2 regions of the Streptomyces sp. NBC_00988 genome follow, and region 1 is predicted to be linked to the other one. Evidence: predicted binding sites of a transcription regulator. Region 1 holds the regulator's gene; the other holds the start of a gene.

What was found. The regulator HspR, encoded in region 1, represses chaperone genes until heat shock. The targets are predictions, from matches to a motif close to TTGAGNNNNNNNNNCTCAA.
Positions count from the first base shown of each region.
Region 2: the regulator HspR is predicted to act here: its motif matches at 4,066-4,084, upstream of lon (endopeptidase La).

Region 1 is NZ_CP108730.1:6,613,645-6,625,670, reverse strand. Features, by position in the region: gene OG496_RS30420 (alpha-E domain-containing protein) at 1-844, shown strand, start outside; gene OG496_RS30415 (transglutaminase family protein) at 846-1,688, shown strand; gene OG496_RS30410 (sugar ABC transporter substrate-binding protein) at 1,728-2,834, opposite strand; gene OG496_RS30405 (heat shock protein transcriptional repressor HspR) at 3,230-3,679, opposite strand; gene dnaJ (molecular chaperone DnaJ) at 3,685-4,875, opposite strand; gene grpE (nucleotide exchange factor GrpE) at 4,909-5,571, opposite strand; gene dnaK (molecular chaperone DnaK) at 5,568-7,412, opposite strand; gene OG496_RS30385 (MraY family glycosyltransferase) at 7,509-8,531, opposite strand; gene OG496_RS30380 ((Fe-S)-binding protein) at 8,772-11,063, shown strand; gene OG496_RS30375 (hypothetical protein) at 11,275-11,676, shown strand; gene OG496_RS30370 (hypothetical protein) at 11,732-12,026, shown strand, end outside.
Region 2 is NZ_CP108730.1:8,061,098-8,073,123, forward strand. Features, by position in the region: gene OG496_RS37210 (spermidine synthase) at 1-67, opposite strand, end outside; gene OG496_RS37215 (rhomboid-like protein) at 263-1,177, shown strand; gene OG496_RS37220 (GNAT family N-acetyltransferase) at 1,200-1,997, opposite strand; gene OG496_RS37225 (DUF397 domain-containing protein) at 2,048-2,245, opposite strand; gene OG496_RS37230 (DUF397 domain-containing protein) at 2,266-2,463, opposite strand; gene OG496_RS37235 (Scr1 family TA system antitoxin-like transcriptional regulator) at 2,475-3,326, opposite strand; gene OG496_RS37240 (ATP-binding protein) at 3,473-3,904, shown strand; gene lon (endopeptidase La) at 4,107-6,524, shown strand; gene OG496_RS37250 (lysozyme) at 6,602-7,438, opposite strand; gene OG496_RS37255 (MarR family transcriptional regulator) at 7,662-8,207, shown strand; gene OG496_RS37260 (protein phosphatase 2C domain-containing protein) at 8,261-9,049, opposite strand; gene OG496_RS37265 (nitrate- and nitrite sensing domain-containing protein) at 9,403-12,026, shown strand, end outside.

The DNA.
Region 1 (12,026 bases):
CGACGCCTATCTGCACCGCCTGCTGGAGGACCCCTGGCGCGACGAGGACGTGGCCTGCCGGTCGCTGTACGCGATCCTCGGGGTCGACGCGGGCGGCGAACGCGTCGACATGCAGCAGGTGTTGGACCAGCTCGCCTTCGACGCCCGGTCCACCTGTTCCATCGAGGGCGCGCTCGGCGCCGCCCGCCTCAACGCCCGCAGCGCCCGGGAAGCCGTCTCCTCGGAGATGTGGGAGTGCCTCAACTCCACCTGGCACGCCCTGGCCGACCAACGCCTCGCGGCCCGCCGTACGGGCCCCTACGCCTATCTCGAACTCGTGCGCAGACGCGCCGCGTTGTTCTTCGGCCTCGCCGACTCCACGATGAGCCGCGACGACAGCTGGCGTTTCGTCGTCCTCGGCCGCAGCCTCGAACGGGTGGACATGACCGTACGGCTGCTGTCGGTAAGGGTGTTGGACGCGGCGCACGCGCCCGACTGGCCGACGCTGCTGAGCGCCTCAGGCGCCGACGAGGCGTACGCGCGCGTGTACGGCGGTTTCGGGGACACCCCACGCGTGGCCGAATTCCTGCTGCTGGACCGGGACTTCCCGCGTTCGGCGCTGCACGCGCTGACGACGGCCGAGGAGTGCCTGACCGCGCTCGGCCGGCAGCGGCAGGACCCGGCGCGCCGTCCCATCGGCCGGCTGCGCACCCGTCTCGAATACCTGGACTCGCACGCCTTGGAAGAGCAACTGCCCGCCCTCCTCAAGGACTTGCAGCACGCCTGCATGGACTCGGCGGAGGCGGTCGCGGAGTTGTTCTTCCCGTACCAGGGGCCCGTCGAGTGGGCCCAGGAAGGAGCCTGAGATGACCCGTAGGCTTCGCATCCGCCACACCACCCGCGTGTCGTACGCCCAGGCGGCCGTCTCCTCCCACAACGAGGTGCGGATGACCCCGCTGACACTCCCCGGCCAGACGACGCTGGACGCGCGGGTGACCGTGAACCCCACGACCCCCACCTGGTCGTACTGGGACTACTGGGGCACCCAGGTCACCGGCTTCGACCTGATGGACCCGCACGCGGACCTCACGATCACCGCGTCGAGCCTGGTCGAGACGTCCCCGCCGGAGCTGCTCGGCCCCTCCCCCACCTGGCAGGAGGTGACCGAACGGACCACGAACTCACGCCTGTTGGAGTTCATCGGCCCCACGGTCCGTACGACGGTCCCGCCGAAGCTGCTGAAGAAGGCGCGCAAGGCGGCCGTAGGGCTCGATCCGCACGGGACGGCGATCGCTGTCTCCGCGCTGGTCGCCGACCGGGTGGCCTACCTCCCCGGCGTCACCGGCGTGAACACCTCCGCGGCCGAGGCCTGGGAACAGGGCGCCGGCGTCTGCCAGGACATCGCCCACGTGACCATCGCCCTGCTGCGGGGCCTGGGCCTGCCCACGCGCTACGTCTCGGGCTATCTCCACCCCGAGCGGGAGGCGGAGCTGCACCGCCCGGTGGCCGGCCAGAGCCACGCCTGGATCGAGTACTGGGCGGGCGACTGGTGCGGCTACGACCCCACCAACCGGACCCGGCCCGACGAGTCCCATGTGGTGGTGGGGCGCGGGCGGGACTACGACGACGTGACCCCGCACAAGGGGATCTACCGGGGGGTGGCGGGCGGACCGCCGGAGGTGACGGTGGAGTTCACGCGGGTGGCGTGAACTCCCGGGTGGTGTGAACTCCCGTACGGGGCGGGCGGGTTACTTCAGTCCGATGGACGAGCACGCGGACTTGTAGTCGGCCGTGCAGATGTCGGAGATCTTGTAGATCCCGTCCGCGACCACCGTCGTCTTGATGTTGTCCTGCGTCAGCGCGACCACGGACACCAGCTGCGAGGGGATCTTCTTGTTCGTGGGGCTGTCGACCGTGTCACGGGTCAGGGCGTCGAACTCGATGTCCCTGCCCTGCACCTTGGCGACCGCGATCTTCGCGGCGGCCTCGGCGAGGTCGGGGTACGGCTTGTAGACGCTCATGTACTGCTCGCCGGTGACGATCCGCTGCACGGCGGTGAGTTCGGCGTCCTGGCCGGTGACGGGCGGGATCTTCGTCAGGCCCGCGTTCTTCAGGGCCTTGATGATGCCGCCGGCCATCGCGTCGTTGGCGGAGTACACCGCGGCGATGTTGTTCTTGCCGAGCTTGCCGATCGCCTCGGTCATCTCCTGCTGGGCGACGACCGGGTCCCAGGCCTTGGTGTTGTAGCTCTCGGCGATCGTCACCTTGCCCTGCAGCTCGGACAGCGCCCCGCCCTTGAACACCGCGGCGTTGGGGTCGGTCGGCGAGCCGTTGATCATGACGATCTTGTCGGAGGTGTCCACGTTGCTGCCCAGCGCCTCGACCAGGGAGCGGCCCTGCACCTCGCCGACCAGTTCGCCGTCGAAGGAGACGTACGCGTCGATCGGCCCCTCGGCCAGCCGGTCGTAGGCGATGACCGGGATGCCGGCGGTCTTGGCCTTCGTCACCATGGTCCGGATGGCGTGCGAGTCGACGGCGTCGAGCACGATGATGTCGACCTTCTCGTCGATCATCTTCTGCATCTGCTTGTCCTGCGTGGCCGCGACGCCACCGGCGTTCTCGTACTCGGCCTTGCCCTTGTTCGAGGTGAGTTCCTGGATCTTCGCCTTCATGATCGGGTAGTCGAACTCCGCGTACCGCGTGTTCGTCTTCTCCGGCATGAGCACACCCACCGTGATGTCGTTGCCCTTCGCCGGAGTCGCGTCCGTGCTGCTCCCCGACGAGTTGAGCACGCCACAGGCGGCCAGGGGGAGGGCCAGCGAGGACGCGGCCACGGATATGGCGATACGACGCATTGGGAGCTCACTTCTGGTGCCGTGCGGACGTGGGTGCAGCATTGCAACCCAGGTGACTGAAAAGCCAACGCGGCCACGACCACCGGCGTCAAGCGGAACTACTTAACGAGATGGCAACGCCACGTTCCGTTTGGTATGTGGAGACGCTGCGGAACCCCATCCAAACGCTCTTTACGGACCCTCCACTCAACGGGAGTTCATGAGAAGGCAAAGATCAGCACAACCAACTCCTTTCCCCACGAGTCGTGATCATCAGCGGCCACCCCCTGCCGCGTCGATCCGGCAGAGGACCGAATGAACCCAGCCAGACACACGACGGCCGGCCCTGACGCGCTGAGCACGCGGAAGGGGCCCGGAGGTCGAACCTCCGGGCCCCTTCCGTGAGTGAGTGGACGTCAGTCCGAGGACTGCCGCTTCGGCCGCCACACCACCAGCGCGCTGGTCTGCTGGACCTCCTGGTACGGCACCAGGTCGCGCCGGTACGACGCGTGCACCGCGGCCTCGCGCTGCTGCATCGTCGCCGCCGCGCCCTCGACCGCCGACTGGAGCTCGGCGACGCGCTGCTGGAGCGCGACGACCTGGTTCTCCAGCTCGATGATGCGCTTGATGCCGGCCAGGTTGATGCCCTCGGTCTGCGACAACTGCTGGACGGTGCGCAGCAGTTCGATGTCGCGGGCCGAGTAACGGCGACCGCGCCCGGCCGTGCGGTCCGGGGAGACCAGGCCGAGGCGGTCGTACTGGCGCAGCGTCTGCGGGTGCAGGCCGGAGAGCTGGGCCGCCACCGAGATGACGTAGACCGGGGTCTCCTCGGTCAGCTCGTACGGGTTGCGTCGACGGCCGTCCATCACTCTCATGCTCCCTTCGCGGCCTGGAACAGCTCCGCCCGCGGGTCCTCGCCCGCGGTCGCCTCTCGATACGCCTCCAGTGCGTCACGAGCATTCCCCGTGACGTCCTTCGGGACACTCACCTCTACGGTCACAAGGAGGTCACCCCGGGTGCCGTCCTTGCGGACCGCGCCCTTGCCGCGGGCGCGCATCGTCCGGCCGTTGGGCGTGCCCGGGGGCAGCTTCAGCGTCACCGGGGGCCCGCCCAGGGTGGGCACCCTGACCTCGCCGCCCAGTGCCGCCTCGGCGAACGTCACCGGGACCGTCACCGTGAGGTTGTCTTCCTTGCGGCCGAACACGGGGTGCGCGTCGACGTGCACCATGACGTACAAGTCGCCTGCGGGACCACCCCGTTCACCCGGTGCGCCCTTGCCGCGCAGCCGGATGCGCTGGCTGTCCGTGACCCCCGCGGGGATCCGGACCTGCATGGTCCGTGAGGACTTGGCGCGTCCGCTGCCCTTGCACTCGATGCACGGGTGCTCGGCGATCAGGCCGCGGCCCTTGCAGTCCGGGCACGGGTCCGTGAGCGAGAAACCGCCGCCGGAGCCGCGCGCGACCTGGCCGGTGCCGACGCAGGTCGGGCACACGCGCGGTGTGCCGTTCTTGTCGCCGGTGCCCGAACAGGCCTTGCAGGGCTGCTGCGAGGACATCCGCAGCGGGACCGTGGCCCCTTCGATGGCCTCCGTGAAGCTGAGCGTGACCTCGGACTCGATGTCCTGGCCGCGCCGGGGCTGCGTACGGGTCGTGCCCGTGCCGCCGCGGTTGAACAGGCCCCCGAAGACGTCACCGATCCCACCGCCGAAGCCGCCGGCTCCCCCGGCGCCACCACCGCCCTGGGCGCCGCCTCCGAAGAGGTCGCCCAGGTCGAAGTTGAAGTTGCCGCCGCCCGCGCCGCCCGGCCCCGGGCGGAAGCCGCCGTTGCCGAACAGGGCGCGGGCCTCGTCGTACTCCTTGCGCTTCTTGGGGTCACCGAGGATGTCGTGGGCCTCGGAGATCTCCTTGAAGCGCTCCTCGGCCTTGGCGTTGCCCTTGTTGGCGTCCGGGTGGAACTCGCGGGCGAGCTTCCGGTACGCCTTCTTGATCTCGGCCTCGGTGGCGTCCTTGGGGACGCCGAGGACCTTGTAGTAGTCCTTCTCGATGAAGTCCTTGGTGCTCATCCTCGACGTCCCTCCTTCTCTTCGCTCGGTGCGTCAGCCCTCTTCAGGGCCGTTGTCCTTCTCGTCGGCGGCCTCGGACTCGTCCTCCGCCTTGCCGGTCTGCGCGGCGCCGGGCTGCGGCTCCGCGACCGCCACCCGCGCGGGGCGGATGGTGCGCTCGCCGATGCGATACCCGGGCTGCAGGATCGCCACGCAGGTCGTCTCCGTGACGTCCGGCGCGTACGAGTGCATCAGGGCCTCGTGGATCGTCGGGTCGAAGGGCTCGCCCTCCTTGCCGAACTGCTGCAGTCCCATCTTCGCCGCGGCGGTCTCCAACGACTCCGCCACCGACTTGAAACCGCCGACGAGTTCACCGTGTTCCCGCGCGCGGCCGATGTCGTCGAGCGTGGGCATCAGTTCGGTCAGGAGGTTCGCCACGGCGATCTCCTTGACCGCGATGCGGTCCCGCTCGACCCGGCGGCGGTAGTTCTGGAACTCGGCCTGGAGCCGCTGGAGGTCCGCGGTGCGCTCTTCGAGCGCCTTGCGCACCTGGTCCAGCTGGGCCGTCAGACCGGCGATCTGTGCACTTGCGTCCCCTGCCGGGGCCGCCCCCTCCCCACTGCTGGAGGGGGAGGCGGCCTGCGGCTCGGCGTCGTCGGGGGTGGCGCCGGAAGGGACATCAGGCTTCTCGTCGAAGCCCGGGGTCTCCTCCGTCACGCGGCACCGTCCTTGCGCTCGTCGTCCACGATCTCGGCGTCCACCACGTCGTCGTCCGCCTTGGGCGCCTCGGCACCCGGGGCGTCGCCGCCCGCGGCCTGCGTCGCCTGGGCGTCGGCGTACATGGCCTGGCCGACCTTCTGCGAGACCGCGGCGACCTTCTCGGTGGCGGTACGGATCTCGGCGGTGTCCTCGCCCTTCAGCGCGGCCTTCAGCTCCTCGACGGCGGCCTCGACCTCGGTCTTGACCTCGCCGGGGACCTTGTCCTCGTTGTCCTTGAGGAACTTCTCCGTCTGGTAGACGAGCTGCTCGCCCTGGTTGCGGGACTCGGCGGCCTCGCGGCGGCGGTGGTCCTCGTCCGCGTACTGCTCGGCCTCCTGGCGCATGCGGTCGACCTCGTCCTTCGGCAGCGAGGAGCCGCCGGTGACGGTCATCTTCTGCTCCTTGCCGGTGCCGAGGTCCTTGGCCGTGACGTGCATGATGCCGTTGGCGTCGATGTCGAAGGAGACCTCGATCTGCGGGACACCGCGCGGGGCCGGCGGCAGACCGGTCAGCTCGAACATCCCGAGCTTCTTGTTGTACGCCGCGATCTCGCGCTCGCCCTGGTAGACCTGGATCTGCACGGAGGGCTGGTTGTCCTCGGCGGTGGTGAAGATCTCGGACCGCTTGGTCGGGATCGTGGTGTTGCGCTCGATGAGCTTGGTCATGATCCCTCCCTTGGTCTCGATACCGAGGGACAGCGGGGTGACGTCGAGGAGCAGGACGTCCTTGACCTCACCCTTGAGGACACCGGCCTGGAGGGACGCGCCGATGGCGACGACCTCGTCCGGGTTGACGCCCTTGTTGGCGTCCTGGCCGGCGGTCAGCTCCTTGACGATCTCGGCGACGGCGGGCATACGCGTGGAGCCACCGACGAGGACGACGTGGTCGATCTCGTTGATGGAGATGCCGGCGTCCTTGATGACGTTGTGGAACGGCGTCTTGCAGCGCTCCAGCAGGTCGGCCGTCAGCTGCTGGAACTGGGCGCGGGTGAGCTTCTCGTCCAGGTGCAGCGGGCCCTCGGCGGACGCCGTGATGTAGGGCAGGTTGATCGAGGTCTCGGTGGAGCTGGACAGCTCGATCTTGGCCTTCTCGGCAGCCTCGCGCAGACGCTGCAGGGCCATCTTGTCCTTGCCCAGGTCCACGCCGTGACCGCTGGCGAACTGCTTCACCAGGTAGTCGACGACCCGCTGGTCCCAGTCGTCGCCACCGAGGTGGTTGTCGCCGTTCGTGGCCTTCACCTCGACGACGCCGTCGCCGATCTCCAGGAGGGACACATCGAAGGTGCCGCCACCGAGGTCGAAGACGAGGATCGTCTGGTCGTCCTTGTCGAGGCCGTACGCCAGCGCCGCGGCGGTCGGCTCGTTCACGATGCGCAGGACGTTCAGGCCCGCGATCTCGCCGGCCTCCTTCGTCGCCTGGCGCTCGGAGTCGTTGAAGTACGCCGGGACGGTGATGACCGCGTCGGCCACCTTCTCGCCCAGGTAGGCCTCGGCGTCGCGCTTCAGCTTCTGCAGGATGAAGGCGCTCATCTGCTGCGGGTTGAAGCTCTTGCCGTCCAGCTCGATCTTCCAGTCCGTGCCCATGTGGCGCTTCACGGAACGGATGGTCCGGTCAACGTTCGTGACCGCCTGGCGCTTGGCCACCTCTCCGACGAGCACCTCGCCGTTCTTGGCGAAGGCGACGACGGACGGCGTGGTCCTGGCGCCCTCTGCGTTGGTGATGACGGTGGGCTCGCCGCCTTCAAGAACGCTGACGACGGAGTTAGTCGTGCCCAGGTCGATGCCGACCGCACGTGCCATGGTTGATTCCTCCAGCAATGACTTGAGTGGAACGGACTCAAGTGTGCACGAGACTCACCGCTGGGTCAACAGAGCTGAGTCGACCAGGCTCAACTCTTATCCGTTCCTTACACGCAACTGCGCCCTGACCTGCGTGGACACGGCACGTCGCGCCCCGTAGACAGTGACTTTAAGCAGTCCGAACACGACGACCAGGGCCCCGCCCGCCACCCACACGACAGCGGATTCGCCCACCCACCCGTTGTGCACGAGCACCCCGACGAGCACCCCGCAGAACCCCCCGACGGCCAGGACCACCACCGCCCCCTGCGGAGTGAGCCCCAACCGCCGCAGCCGATGGGCGAGATGATCGGGCCCGCCCCGCAACAGCGCCCGCCCGGCCAGCCGTCGCGACAGCAACACGAGTACGGCATCGGCACTGGCGACCGCGGTCAGCGCGAACAGCACCCCCGCACTGGACGCGAACCCGCGCCCGGCCTGCGTGACCACGGCGGCCGAGGCGAGCACGAACCCCGTGAACAACGACCCGCACGCGCCGAGCGCGATCCGCGCGGGATGCCAGTTGTGCATCAGGAACCCGGTGAGCGCGGCGGCCAGCACACTCAGCAACACCGCGAGCCCGTCCATCACTTCCATCGCGGCACAGGCCCCGACCCCGAAGGCGGTGACCACCCCCACGGTCCCGGCGAGCCCGTCGGCGTGATCGAGCCCCTTGAAGGCACCGGCGACGAACACGATCCAGACCGCGGCCAGCAGCCCACCGGGCACCCCGATCTCGCCGTACGGCACGACACAGACCGCCGCGACAGCCGTACCGAGGACGAGGAACCTCGTCTTCAACCGCCACACGTCGGCGACGAGCCCGAGCGCGGCCACGGCGGACCCGGCGCCGAGCAGTCCACCGACCCCGTCACCGAGAGGGGCGACGGCGGTCCAGTCGCACGCCCAGGTCACCGATACGACGGCGAGCACGACGGCCAGTCCCCCGAGCAGCGGTACCGGTCGCGTCCGGCGCCGCCGGTCGACGAGGCCGGCCTTGAGGGCGGGCACCCGGAGCAGTGCGGCGAGGACGGCGGCGAGGAGCAGGGCGGTCGTGGCGGCGAGAATCCCGTAGAGCACGGATCCAAATTAGACGCAAATGTACCAATTCAGTACGAATAACACGATCGGACCGTAACAAGCTTGGGAACAAGCCCGGAGCAGGTCTTTTTAGGCAACCCTCAGCGACACACATCACCGCACGGCTGGCTACAGTGCGACGCAAGATAGGGGTAGTCTCGGTCGAACCGATTAAGTTACCGCTTAGTAATGTGCTGGGCGGTAATGCCATGACCCCTCGCAGGCCCGAGGAGCCCTGAAATGCAACTCGCCGCGATCATCGTGTCGCTGGTACTGATCGTGGTCGGTGTGGCGCTGTTCGCCCGCGCCGTCCTGCAGATCTACACCTTCATGCGACTCGGCCAGAACGTGCCAGCGGGCACCCGCACGGACGAGCCCGTCCAGCGCACCGTCACCGTGGCCAAGGAGTTCCTCGGCCACACCCGGATGAACCGCTGGGGTGTCGTCGGCGTCGCACACTGGTTCGTGGCGGTGGGCTTCTTCTCACTGCTGCTGACGATCGTCAACGCCATCGGCCAGCTCTTCCAGGCCGACTGGCTGCTGCCGGTCATCGGCGAATGGGCGCCGTACAACGTCTTCGTCGAGTTCATCGGCACGATGACGGTCCTCGGCATCCTCGCCCTGATCGTGATCCGCCAGCTGAGCAAGCCGAACAAGCCGGGCCGCAAGTCCCGCTTCGCCGGCTCGAACTTCGGCCAGGCGTACTTCGTCGAGGCCGTCATCCTGATCGTCGGCGTCTGCATCTTCATGCTGCACGCCCTTGAGGGAGCCCAGCACCACGTCGACGCCTACGAGGCCTCCTTCTTCATCTCGTACCCCGTGGTGTCGGCCCTTCGCCACCTGGACGTCTCGACACTCCAGAACCTCACGTACCTCTTCGCGGGCGTGAAGATCGCGACCTCCTTCATCTGGATGATCACGGTCGCCCTGAAGACGGACATGGGCGTGGCCTGGCACCGCTTCCTGGCGTTCCCGAACATCTGGTTCAAGCGGAACGCGACCGGCGAGACCTCCCTCGGCGCCCTGCTCCCGATGACGTCGGGCGGCAAGCCGATCGACTTCACCGACCCGGGCGACGACGACGTCTTCGGCGTCTCCCAGGTCGAGCAGTTCTCCTGGAAGGGCCTGCTGGACTTCTCCACGTGCACGGAGTGCGGCCGCTGCCAGTCGCAGTGCCCGGCCTGGAACACCGGCAAGCCCCTGTCCCCCAAGCTCCTGATCATGTCCCTCCGCGACCACGCGCACGCCAAGGCCCCGTACCTGCTGGCGGGCGGCGGCAAGTCGATGGAGGGCGAGGAGAAGGCGACGGAGGAGCAACTGAAGGACGTCCCCGCGGCGGCTCTCGCGGAGGCGGAACGCCCGCTGATCGGGACGGTGGAGGAGAACGGGGTCATCGACCCGGACGTCCTGTGGTCCTGCACCACCTGCGGCGCGTGCGTGGAGCAGTGCCCGGTGGACATCGAGCACGTCGACCACATCGTCGACATGCGCCGCTACCAGGTGATGATCGAGAGCGCGTTCCCGTCCGAGGCCGGGACGATGCTCAAGAACCTGGAGAAGAAGGGCAACCCCTGGGGCCTGGCGAAGAAGCAGCGCCTGGAGTGGCTCAAGGAGGTCGAGTTCGAGGTCCCGGTCGTGGGCCAGGACATCGAGGACCTGACCGAGGTCGAGTACCTGTACTGGGTCGGCTGCGCCGGCGCGTTGGAAGACCGCGCCAAGAAGACGACGAAGGCCTTCGCGGAACTGCTCCACATCGCGGGCGTGAAGTTCGCGATCATGGGCGGCGACGAGAAGTGCACGGGCGACTCGGCGCGGAGGCTCGGCAACGAGCCGCTGTTCCAGGAACTCGGCATGGAGAACGTCATGGCCCTGAACATGGCGTTCGGCGAGGAGTTGGACGACGACGGCAAGGTCGTAGCGGAGTCCGCGAAGCCGAAGTCGGCGAAGAAGATCGTCGCGACGTGCCCGCACTGCCTGAACACCATCGGCAACGAGTACCCGCAGCTCGGCGGCGACTACGAGGTCATCCACCACACCCAGCTGCTCCAACACCTCGTCGACGAGGGCAAGTTGGTCCCGGTCACCCCGGTCGAGGGCATCATCACCTACCACGACCCCTGCTACCTGGGCCGCCACAACAAGATCTACACGCCCCCGCGCGAGATCATCGCCAGCGTCCCCGGCCTGCGCAACGAGGAGATGCACCGCCACAAGGAACGCGGCTTCTGCTGCGGAGCCGGCGGCGCGCGCATGTGGATGGAAGAGCGCATCGGCAAGCGCATCAACAACGAACGCGTCGACGAAGCCCTGTCGTTGAACCCGGACATCGTCTCAACGGCCTGCCCCTTCTGCCTGGTCATGCTCACCGACTCGGTCAACGGCAAGAAGAACGACGGCAAGGCCAAGGAATCGATCCAGGTGGTCGACGTGGCCCAACTCCTCCTGGACTCGGTCAGGAAGCCGTCCGACGACGAGCCCCCGGCAGGCACCGCAGAACCGGAAAACGCCCCGGAGCCCCAGCCGGTGAAGTAACCAGCCAGTCGTCTACGACGATGCCCCGCCCCCTCGCTGAAGGGGTGCGGGGCATCGTCGTACCGTCCCCCGCCCCCGATCCCGTCCCATGGTGTAGCGCGCTACACCATGCATTCGGGAGAACGGTCCCTCGTGACGGCGAGCGCGCGACGGGATCGTAGAGGTCAGAGATCACACCCCCTCTCCTCCGATCCCCGCCGAAGGAAATCCCGTGAAGTCGCTGCTCGCCGCCGTGAAGTCGTTCGTCGCCAACCTGCTGCTGTGGTCGTTCTTCGTCGGCGGCCTCGCCGCGAGCACGGCCTCCGGGGCGGTGCTGGACGGTACGGCGAAGAACGCCGCCACCTACACCGGTATCGCCGTCTCCCTCCTGGCCGGCTCGCGCATCGCGAAGAAGCCGAAGATCAAGGCGTTCCTGTCGAAGCGGTCGACGCTGTGGTTCCTGTTCCTCTTCAACGGCGGTGTGGCCGCGTTCTGCTACCTCTCCATGGACGGCGTCAAGGGCATCGCGACCGCGGCCGGGATGGGCCTGGTCTCCCTGGGCGCGGCGGGCGGCCTGATAGCGGGCCGCCGCGAGCAGACCGCCAAGGCGCGGGTGGAAGAGCCCTGGGCCTGACCCCGCCCCGATGCCCCCGCAGTCCCCCCGGCAGAACTCACCCCGAAGGACTTCCATGACCACGAACCGCCACCGCATCCGCATCCGCCGTACGGCCACCCTCGCCACCACGGCCGCAGCCATAGCCCTCACTGCCGGACTCCTGACGGCCTGCGACCCGACCAACCCCTCTGACACCTCCGACACCTCCAACTCCCTGAACTGTCTCAAGAACTGGAACACGATCTCCGACAGCCTCAGGGCGATCCACGACAACGAATCCATCGCCAAGATCGACGCCGACTCGGACAACACCAAGGTCGACAAGGCGGTCGACAACCTCAACAAGGCGATCTCCGACTACAACAAGG
Region 2 (12,026 bases), 1.4 Mb from region 1:
AGGGGCCCTCGCGACGGTCCAGGACAACGGGGGTGTCGTACGCGGAGGTGTCGTACGCGGAGGTCATGCAACTCATCCTGGCAGTTTCACCGGATCGTGCAGCCGAATTAACCCAGGGCGAACACGTCCGGGTGCAAGGTACCTGCGGACGCACAAGAAGGCTTTCAGGTTGCTGTGAATCGGCTCTCGCGTGGCGTCGGTCATAGACAGGGGCAGGTGGGACGGCGAAGGGTGGGGTGTGAACCGGAAGGAGCGCCTCACCGTGGAACGGATCGCGACGGCCGACACCCAGGCCTCCGGCACGCCTCAGGGCGGGCCCCTGGCCGATGAGTCCGGGGCGGCTTCGTCCCTGGATTCCGGGCTGCTGGACGCGATGCCGAGACAGCGGGAAGTGCTGGACGGGGCCGGGGAGTTGAGGTTCGCCACTCCGACCCCGGCGGCGGTGTCGGTCTCGGCGTCCACCCCTGCCGTTCCCGGAGAATCGCGCGTCCTGCTCGCACTCCGCGACCTCCACCCCTGGCGGCTGCTGCCCACGCCCACCGGGACGCCGTTCACCTTCTGTTACGGGTTGCTGCTCGTCGTGACGTCATTGGTGGCGCAGTACGCCGATCCGACCTTCGTGAACCAACTCCACCAGGCGTCCAGCACCGACGTCACCCACCTCCTCCGCGACCCGTTCCTCGTGCTGGTCGCCAGCGCGCTGTGGATCGTGGGCGGAGTGGTGTCGCCGTACGCGTTCCTGTTCCTGCTGGTGCTGACCGCGCTGGAACGCAGGATCGGCGGGGTGCGGGCGGCCGGTGTCTTCCTGTTCGGGCACATAGTGGCCACGCTGGCGACCGAAGGGACCGTGGGATTCGCGGTGTTGGCGGGTCACCTCCCCGTCAGCTCCCTCCACCGCCTCGACTACGGCATCAGCTTCGGCGTGGCGACGAGCATAGGAGCGCTGGCCGGCCTCCTCCGACCGTGGCTCGGTCTCCCGCTGATCACCCTGTTCGGCTGGTCACTGGTCACGGACCTGATCGCGTTCACCGACCCCATGACGAACTGGGGCCACCTGATCTCGCTGACGATAGGTGTCGCGACGTGGCCGTTGATACGGCGGTGGGCGCGGGCGGCGCGGGTGAGTCGAGCGGTAGGGGTGGCTGGGGCGGCCCGGGTTGAGGTCGCGGGGGTCTAACTCCCGGCTTGCGTGGTCGCGTTCAGCTTCTTCTTTGGTCCCGGGATGCCAAGTCGACGCTCTTACTGGTCGGTTGCTCCGGTGACCACACGTACGGCGTGGTCGTGGTGATCGCCCGGAACCCCAGCCGGCGCAGGATCGGTGCGCTGTCGTCCGTGGCGTCCACCTGCAGATACGGCACTCCGCGGGCGGCGGCGAGAGCGGCTCGGGTGGCGACGAGGGCGCGGTAGATGCCCTTGCCGCGCCACTCGGCGCGTGTCGAGCCGCCCATCATGTTGGCGAACTCCGTACCCGGCCGGAAGGCGAGCCAGGCCGCGGAGACCATCTCGCCCTCCGCCTCCACGGCGTAGACGGCCATGTCGTCCGGAGCGGCGGCGATCCGGCCGAGCAGGTCGGTGGCCAGCCAGTTCAGGTCCATGTCCCAGATGGCCGACTGCAGCGCGCCGAGCCGCCGCAGGTCCGCCACGGCGGTGACCCGGCGGATCGTGACCCCCTCCGGCAGCACCGGCTCCCGTACGGCCATCTCCTCGGCCAGCCCGATCAGCACGGTCTCCGGTTCCTCGGGCACGAACCCCGCCGCGCGCAGCCGGTCGGTGAGGTCGGCGGGCACGTCATGGGAGCGGGTCTTCCACTCCACGCTCTCCCCGCGCGCCGCGAAGAAGTCCCGCTGCCGGACGATCAGTTCGTCCAGTTCCTGTCCCTGTACGCCCAGGTCGTGCGGCCCGCTCACGAACCCCCGGAACTGCCCGACGATCCGTAGCAGCGGCCCGTCCTTCTCGTACGTCACTCCGGCGGGCGGGATGGGTGGGGTGCCGCGCATCTGGTTGTCGTAGGCGGCGAGGAGGGTCTGGGGCTCGGATTCCGGTTCTGTCACGGGGTGACGGTACGGGGGGTGGTGGTCTTGATGTGGCGTAGGAGGGCGGTGAGTTGGGGGTGGCGGGTGTGGAGCACGGTGGTGGGGGTGTCGCTCTCGCGGAGGGCGAGAGTGGTGTCCGTTGCCGCGAGTTCGAGGCAGTTGTTGTCCGCCGAGCCGGAGTAGGACGACTTCTGCCAGGTGGTCTCGGGCATGTCCCCAACTTTCAGGTGCCTCATGGGGAGACGGTACGGGCGGTGGTGGTCCTGATGTGCCGTAGGAGGGCGGCGAGTTGAGGGCGATCGGTGTGGAGCAGGACGGTGGGAGCGTCGCTTTCGCGGAGGGCGAGGGTGAGTGGAGTGGCGCCGATTTCAACGCAGTTCGTCTCTCCCGAGCCGGAGTAGGACGACTTCTGCCAGGCGATCTCGGACATGTCCCCAACTTTCAAGTGCTGTCCGCAAGGGTGCGGATGAACTCCCGTGACTCCTTCACGGGGAGCGCGGCCTTGGTGATGCGCTCCATCAGTGCACGGTAGTTCGACAGTTGGGTCTGCGCATCAAGGAATTCAGTCGTGGTCGCCCTGTCGAGCTGAACGGTGTCGAGCTGCGGTACCGCGCCGGAGGCGTACGTCACGGTGAGCCCGGGGACGGGGAAGCCGCCCGCACTGAACGGGATCACCCGCAGGGTGACGTTCCGGCGTCGTGAGGCGTCGACCAGCTCGTGCAGCTGGCCCCGCATGATCTCCCGGCCGCCGAACTGGAGCCGTAGCGCTGCCTCGTGGATCACGAAGGTGCAGGTGGGCGGATCGTCCCGATCGAGGATGTCGCGGCGCCGCATGCGGTACGAGAGCCATCGCCGGAGTTCCGGCATGGGCCAGGCCGGAACGGTTTCGGACAACACGGCACGCGCGTACTGCTCGGTCTGCAGCAGGCCCGGCACGTGCATGGCGACGAAGACTCGCAGACTCGTGGAGTGGTATTCGAGTTCGGCAAGGTCGAGACCGCTCGCCGTGATGGACCCTCGATATCCCTCCCACCACCCGCGCGTACGGTCCCCGGCCATCGCGCCAAGGGCGTCCACGTAGCCGGTGTCCGGGCAGTCGTAGAGGGCGGCCAGCGTGCGCACGCGCTCCGCGCTCACTCCGAAGCGGGCCAGCTCCATGTTGGTGACGTGGGAGCGGTTCGTGCCGAGTCGGTCGGCCGCCTCCTGGATGGTCAGCCCGCAGTTCTCGCGCATGCGCCGCAGCTCGGTGCCCAGCCGCCGTTGGCGCTCGGTGATGAAGGTCCGTGAAGCCATGGCCCTTTCCTACCGGTCGCCGGACGACGTGTCATCACTCGTTCGGGTTATTCGGCTGCCAATCTGTGCCATTCGGTGGCACTAGTTAGGCGCGTCAGCCTACGGTGAGCATCGAATCAACTCCACCTCGTCATAGGAGAGTTGCCATGGACGAACGCCTGCCCGAACCCCCCTCCGAGTGGCGCTACACCCTCCGCGTCCCCCACGACCCCCTCGCCCCCGCCATCGCCCGCGACACCGTCCGCTCCGTCCTCGCCCGCCACGCCCTCCCCGAACTCGCCGACACCGCCGTCCTGTTGACCTCCGAACTCCTCACCAACGCCTGGTGTCACGCACCCGGCCCCGCCTCCCTGAGCCTCAAGTGGGCGGACAAGCGGCTGCGGGCCAGCGTGTGGGACATGGGCTTCCTGCTGTCGTATCCGACGGGCTGCCCGGAGCCGTATGCCGAAGGCGGTCGCGGGCTTGCCCTCGTGGAACTGTGCGCCGACGCCTGGGGGAGCTTCGTGATGGGGCCCGCCCAGGGCAAGGTCGTGTGGTTCGAGTTGCTGCGGGACTCGCTGCGCCCCGTGACGGCGTGACGGCGATCGTGCCCCCGGATGCAAGGGAACCCCGCCCCACCCTCCCCAAGTGCAGGGAAGACCCTGCCGTGAATCCGCGTTGACCTGGGGCGAGGCAGTCGTCAGACGTCTGATCGCTCACGGCGAACACGGGGTGGGGAACAATCGGAGACGCCCAAGCATTGAGTCGGCATAGCTCAACTTGACTGCCTAAGGGGAGATCATGGCTTCGACGTCCACACCGCTCACCCTGCCCGTGCTGCCGCTCGACGACGAGGTCGTGCTGCCCGGAATGGTGGTTCCGCTGGACCTGAACGACACCGATGTACGCGCCGCCGTGGAGGCCGCTCAGGCCGCCGCGCGGTCCGAGTCCGGAAAGCCCAAGGTCCTGCTGGTGCCACGGATCGACGGGACCTACGCGAGCACGGGTGTGCTCGGCACCATCGAGCAGGTCGGCCGGCTGGCCGACGGCGACCCGGGTGCGCTGATCCGCGGCCGTAGCCGCGTGAAGATCGGGGCCGGGACCACCGGGCCCGGTGCCGCGCTCTGGGTCGAGGGCACCGCGCTCGACGAGAGCCTGCCCGAACCCTTGCCCGGCTCCGTTTCCGAGCTGGTGAAGGAATACAAGGCGCTGGCCACCGCATGGCTGCGCAAGCGCGGGGCCTGGCAGGTCGTCGACCGCGTGCAGGCCATTGACGACGTGTCCACGCTTGCCGATAACTCTGGCTACTCGCCTTTCCTCACCACCGAGCAGAAGATCGAGCTGCTGGAGACCGCCGACCCGGTGGCCCGGCTGAAGCTCGCCACCCAGCACCTGCGCGACCACCTCGCCGAGCAGGACGTCGCCGAGACCATCGCCAAGGACGTGCAGGAAGGCGTCGACAAGCAGCAGCGTGAGTTCCTGCTGCGGCGCCAGCTCGAAGCCGTCCGCAAGGAACTGCGCGAGCTGAACGGGGACACGAGCGACGGCGAGGAGTCCGACGACTACCGGGCCCGTGTCGAGGCCGCCGATCTTCCCGAGAAGGTCCGTGAGGCCGCGCTCAAGGAGGTCGAGAAGCTGGAGCGGTCCTCCGACCAGTCGCCCGAGGGGTCGTGGATCCGTACCTGGCTGGACACCGTTCTTGAACTGCCTTGGAACGAAAGGACCCAGGACGAGTACGACATCCAGGGCGCCAAGGCGATCCTCGACGCCGAGCACGCCGGTCTGAACGACGTGAAGGAGCGCATCACCGAGTACCTGGCCGTGCGCAAGCGGCGCGCGGAGCGGGGGCTGGGTGTTGTCGGGGGCCGGCGCGGCGGTGCAGTGCTCGCGCTCGTCGGTCCGCCCGGTGTCGGCAAGACCTCGCTCGGTGAGTCCGTCGCGCACGCGATGGGGCGGAAGTTCGTCCGGGTCGCGCTGGGCGGGGTCCGGGACGAGGCCGAGATCCGCGGTCACCGGCGTACGTACGTCGGTGCGCTCCCGGGTCGTATCGTCCGGGCCATCAAGGAGGCCGGGTCCATGAACCCGGTGGTCCTGCTCGACGAGATCGACAAGGTGGGGTCCGACTACCGGGGGGACCCGGCGGCCGCTCTGCTCGAAGTGCTCGACCCCGCGCAGAACCACACCTTCCGCGACCACTACCTGGAGGTCGAACTCGACCTGAGCGACGTGGTGTTCCTGGCGACGGCCAACGTGCTCGAAGCCATCCCGGAGGCGCTGCTCGACCGTATGGAACTGGTGCGGCTGGACGGTTACACCGAGGACGAGAAGGTCGTCATCGCCCGTGACCACCTGCTCCCGCGTCAGCTGGAGCGGGCGGGGCTCAAGGACGACGAGGTCGTCATCGACGAGAGCGCGCTGCGCAAGCTCGCCGGTGAGTACACCCGTGAGGCGGGCGTCCGCACCCTGGAGCGGTCCGTCGCCCGGCTGCTGCGCAAGATCGCGGCCCAGCACGAACTGGGGCAGCGGGAGCTGCCGTTCACGGTGACCGACGCCGACCTGCGCGCCCTGATCGGACGGCCGCACCACGTGCCCGAGTCCGCCCAGGACCCGGCCGAGCGCCGCACGGCCGTACCCGGTGTCGCCACCGGACTCGCGGTCACCGGCGCGGGCGGTGACGTCCTCTACGTCGAGGCGTCGCTGGCCGACCCGGAGACGGGCGCGGCGGGTCTGACCCTGACCGGTCAGCTCGGTGACGTGATGAAGGAGAGCGCGCAGATCGCCCTGTCCTTCCTCCGCTCGCACGGCGCCGAACTGGAGCTGCCGGTGGGCGACTTGAAGGACCGGGGCGTGCACATCCACTTCCCGGCGGGTTCGGTGCCGAAGGACGGCCCGAGCGCGGGTGTCACGATGACGACGGCCCTGGCGTCGCTGCTCAGCGGCCGCCTGGTCCGCACGGACGTGGCGATGACGGGTGAGGTCTCCCTGACCGGTCGGGTCCTCCCGATCGGCGGCGTGAAGCAGAAACTGCTCGCCGCGCACCAGGCCGGGGTCACCACCGTGATCATCCCGAAGCGCAACGAGCCCGACCTGGACGACGTCCCGGCCGAGGTCCTGGACAAGCTCGACGTCCACGCGGTGACGGACGTCCGCCAGGTCCTGGAGCTGGCACTGGCGCCGGCCACGAACGGCGCGACGTCGGAGGTTCCGGTGGCGGCGTGACGGACGTCCACCGGTAGGTGAAGGCCCGGGTCCCTTTCGCGAGGGGCCCGGGCCTTCGCCGTAGTACGGATGGCTCGTCAGCCGTTGGCGAGGGCGACCACGCGGTCCAGCGCGCCGTTGAACTTGTCGTGGTCCCCGACCGTCGTCCCGGACGACGTGTACTGCCACATCGTGTAGAACGACCACCCGCCCGGCAGTGTCCCCGGGTCCGAGGCGTAGCGCGCGATCCACAGCGGGTCGGCGGACGCGAAGGCGCCGGAGTCGCCCGTGCAGTCGGACCACCAGCTCGTCGCCGTGTAGATCACCGCGTCACGGCCGGTGCGGGACCTGTACGTGGACAGGAAGTCGGCGATCCAACTGACCATCGCCGCGGCCGACTTGCCGTAGCAGGACGCGCCGTACGGGTTCCACTCGATGTCGAGGACGCCGGGGAGGGTGCGGCCGTCCTTGGACCAGCCGCCGCCGTGGTCGACGAAGTAGTTGGCCTGGGTGGCGCCGCTCGTCGTGTCCGGGGTCGCGAAGTGGTACGCGCCGCGGATCATGCCGACGCCGTAGGCGCCGTTGTACTGCTGGGCGAAGTACGGGTTCGTGTAGTACGTCCCCTCGGTCGCCTTCGTATAGGCCCACTTGACCCCGCTGCTCCACAGGGTCGACCAGGCGACGTTGCCCTGGTAGGCGCTGACGTCGACGCCCTCCGTCTGGGTGGCGTCACCGCTGGTGGGCGTGCCGTCCTGGCCGTCGTGCGCCAGGACGCCGATGCCGAGGTAGGCGGAGCCGCGGGCGGGGACCGTGGCGGCGCCGGCCGGGTGCGTGAGGCCCGCCAGCAGGAGTCCGGAGAGGGCGAGGGTGAGGGAGAGGTGCCGCAGGCGTGGGGTTCGGGGTCTGTACACAGGCCTGGGTGTGGGCGTGGGCATGGCGTGCCTCCGAGGGCGCGGTCGAGCGCGGTGGGGGAGTGGGGAGGGGTGTTGATGTTGGCGTGGCCATGCCAGTCATTGCCTGGTAAGGAAGCTACGCACCGAGAAGACCGCGTGGGAAGGGGGTCCGGACGACGCCGTTGGTCTAGCCCTGCGAAATACTGGCGGAGCTGCGGCGATGACGGTGTTTGGCGGAAACTTTCACGATCGGGAAAGCGGACCAATGGGTGCTGACGTGCACAAGGGCGAGGACAGGAACGGCGGCGGGCTTCCCGTGGACGGCGGCGGCCTCTCCGGAGACGGCGGCGCGCTGCCCGTGGGCCCCGACGGACTCGCCGTCGACCACGAATACCTGTCCCTGGAGCGCGAGTTGACGTTCCTCTTCCGCCGGGCCCGGGCCAACCAGGGCGAGATGGCCCGCGAGGTCCACCCCGACCTGGAGTCCGCCGCGTACGGCCTGCTGGTCCGGCTCGACGAGTACGGCAGGCAGCGCGCCACGGAACTGGCCGCCTACATCGGCGTAGGCAAGGCCACGATGTCCCGCCAGCTGCGCGCCCTGGAGGACCTCGGGCTGATCGCCCGCGAGCCCGACCCGGCGGACGGTCGCGCCTGGCTGGTCGACCTCACCGGCGAGGGCCGCCGCCGGGTCGCCCACGTCCGCGAGGCCCGGCGGGCGCGCTACGTCAGCCAGCTCTCCCACTGGGACCGCCGCGAGGTCGCCGAACTGGCCCGCCTGATCCACCAGTTGAACGGCGTCATGGAGAAGTGACCCCGAACGGAGGGGTGACACCGAAGGGGGAAGCCACGCCGACGTAGGGCCGGTCACAGCTCGGCGTACACGACCGTCGCGTCGTCGTGCGTCTTGCTCCGGCGCAGATACGTCCGCTCCTCCGCGTCGGCCCGCTCCAGCGCCCGGACCCGGGACACCAGCTCCGGTGCCCCCTCCTTCCGTACGAGGGCGAAGCAGTCCGCCCAGTCCCCCTGGTCGAACTTCTCCACCCACCGCGTCGCCCCGTCCGTCAGGGCGACGAGGGTGCGGACGTCGGCGCGGGGGAGCGAGCCCGTCACCGCCCGGGCCGCGACCGACGGATCGGCTGCCGCCGTGAAGAAGCCGCCCTCCTTGTTACGGAGCGTGGTGTCGATCATGGCGTCCGTCGCGAGAGCGGAGCGGGGGAGACGGGAGAGGCGGTCGTCCAGTACGACGGTCACCTCGCCGGACGGGGATTCGGCCAGCAGCGCCGAGTCCGAGAGGACCAGGTATTCGACCTCCTGGGGGGACCAGCGGGCCAGCACCACGGTTGCCTGTGGGGTGCGTGGGTGAGAAAGGTCACAGGTGGTGGCGTGGGCCTCAGCTGTTCGGAGGATCGCCCGGGAGAGAATCTCCGCCAGGGTCAGATCCCGGTAGGAAACGGTCAGTTCGGTCAGCGCGCCGCCCAGGCGCGCGGTGTACCAGGGGACCGAATGCAGACAGCCCGTCTCCCCTCTCGGGGGTGTCACACCGTCCAGGACGATCAGCGAACCGCCCTGTCCCGAGGCCGGAAGGCCGACGCTCGCGAAGTCCTCGTTGGGGCGGTCCGGGTCGCCGGGTTCCGACACAAGTTCCGTACGCATACGGCCAGTCTGCACGACCTCTTCACAGGCTCCGCGAAAGCTTGGCACTCATGGTCGAATAGGCGCAGTCGTGCAGGTCAGACGCCTGGTTTGGGCTGTAATGGATCACTCCGGGAATGCGTGGCGGCGAATCCTGCCAAAGCCCGCCGCTCACGTCCAACCGGCGCACGCCGCGAGGGCTTTGGGGCGGCCGCCGGAACTTGCCCGCCAACTCCCCTCCGGGGTTCACTCCTTCGGGTGGCGGGCCGGACGATGCGCGGCCACTGCCTACCGGCACTGGGAGGGTCGCCGTACCGGGATGACGGAGCGTCACCCGGGCCCATGGGTCTCACGAGTCAGGAATGCGAGCACCGGTGCAGAAAAAGCGGCCGCGGCGCACAGGCAAGCAGACGGCCCCTCAGGGGGGCGCCACCGGTGCCGCCACGCCCGACCCCGCGGGCAGGGGGCGCCGTACCCACGTCCGCAACCGGCTGATCATCGCGGTGGCCGTCGTGGCCGCCGCCATCGCCGCGGCCGGTGTTCCCTCCCTCGTCACCGCCTCGGGCCAACTGAGCGACTCCCAGGACCTGGTGACGCTCGCCGGGCAGACCCGGGACGCCCTGTCGCTGGCCCACTCGCTCGCCGACGAGCGGGACGCGGTCACCTCGTACATCGCCGCCGGGCGCCCCAAGTCCCAGGCCCCCGACGAGGACCGCAGCGCCCGCGTCGACCGCCAGGTCGAGGAACTCCGCGCCGACACCGACATCTCCGCCGCGCTCCGCTCGGACCTCGACGACGTCGCCGCCGTACGACGGGCCGCGCTCACCGGGAAGAGCAGCGCGCTGGAGACGCATGTCGCGTACTCCGGCGCCATCACCGAACTGCACCGGCTGGCCGAGCAGTTGGCGGAGAAGATGCCGCCGCGGGCCGGTTCCGGCGCCTACGCGCTCGCCGAACTCGACGCAGCCGTCCAACAGGCCGCCGCCGCCAGGGGACTGCTCCTCGCCGCCCTGAACGTGCCGACGACCACCGAGACGGTCATCAGCCCCATCACCGGTCTCTCCGTCACCGAGACCACCTCCACGAAGGCCCAGGCCAAGGAGCGCGACGCCCTCAGCGCCGCCGCCCAGCAGGCCCGGCTGCGCTCCGACGCCGCCCTCGCCGACTTCCGCGAGGGCGCGACGAAGGACGCCGTCGCGGGCTACGACTCCGTGGTCACCGGGTCCGACGTCAACTCCGCCGAGAAGTACCTCGCCTCCCTCACCGCCCAGCCCACCCTGTCCGACGGCCAGTTGGACACCAGCACGAAGAAGCTCGACGCGGCGCTCTCCGCCCGCGTCGAGCTGATGCGCGGCGAGGAGTCCGCGCTCTACGTCGACGGCGCCAAGGACCTCGCCCAGCTCCGCGACGACGACGTCAAGGCGCTGGAACTCCGCGTCGCGATCCTCGGCGCCCTCATGCTGCTCGCCGTGGGCATCGCCACCGCCATGGCCCGCACCCTCACCCGCCCGCTGTCGGTGCTGCGCCGCGGCTCGGCACGCCTGGCCGAGGCCGAGGACCCGACCACCGAGGAGTCCATCAAGTTCACCGGCCGCAACGACGAGTTCGCCCAGGTCGTCCGCTCGGTCAACTCCCTGCACGCGCACGCCGCCGCCCTCCACGAGCGCATCGCCACCCTGGAGGCCGACCGCAAGCACCTCGTCGGCCAGCGCCAGAAGATGGCCGACGCCCGCGAGGAACTCCGCGCCGAAGCCACCGACTCGGCAGGCCAGCTGGAGCGGCTGCGCACCAGCATCGGCGGCACCTTCGTCAACCTCGCGCTGCGCACCCTGGGCCTGGTCGAGCGCCAACTCGCCGTCATCGAGGGTCTGGAGGAGCGCGAGCAGGACCCCGACCGCCTCTCCACCCTCTTCAAGCTCGACCACTTCGCCACGGTCATGCGCCGCCACAGCGAGAACCTCCTCGTCCTCGCCGGCACCGAACACGTCCAACAGCACGCCGGACCCGTCCCGTTGGTCGACGTGGTCCGCGCGGCGGTCAGCGAGATCGAACGCTACGAACGCGTCCGCATCTCGGCACTCCCCCCGCACGCCCACGTGGCGGGCTTCGCGGCGGACGACCTGAGCCACCTGCTGGCCGAACTGATGGAGAACGCGAGCTCGTTCTCCCCGCCGGACGCCCCCGTCGAGATCTCCGGCTGGCTCCTGGAGAACGGCGAGGTCATGCTCTCCGTCCAGGACGAGGGCATCGGCATGACCATCAGCCGCTTGACCGGCCTCAACACCCGCCTCGCCGAGTTCGACCCGGAGTCCCCCTACGACCAGGAGGGCGAGGAGGGCCTGGGCCTCGGCCTGTACGTCGTGGCCCGCCTGGCCCACCGCCACGGCGTCCGAGTCCAGCTCCGCGACCAGAAACAGGGCGGCATCGCGGCGGTGGTGGTCCTCCCGAGCCCGTTGCTGGCGTCGGCCCCCACCTCAGCGGTCCCGTCCGCCACCCCGCTGACCGGCGACACCCACTCCTACTCCCTCCCCGGCGCCTCCGCGGAGGCCAACTCCAACGTCCTGCACGGCCGTTCGGACCACACGGACCCCCTGGTGGCCCTCGCGGAGCAGGCGGTACGGGAGACCCCGGCGGAAACGCCGGCGGAGGCTCCGGCGGGACATCCGGTGGAGATCCCGGCGGAGTCTCCCGCGGAGATGACGATGGAACTCCTGCTGCCGCTGACGCCGGAGGACCGAGCCGATGGCGAAGCCGAAGCCGTGGAACACGAACGAGCGGCAGACGAGGACCCCGTCACCGACAAGGGCCTCCCCAAACGCACCCCCAAGATCACCCAACCCGCCCAGGCCCCGCGCCAGCGGACCGGCACGGTCGACGCCGACGCCCTGCGCCGCAGACTCGGTGGCTTCCGCGCGGGAGCCTCCGCCGGCTACCGCGACGTAGAAGCGGAGATCGCCGAGAAGACCGGCCAGAACCCGGTCCCGGCCCCGCGCAGCGC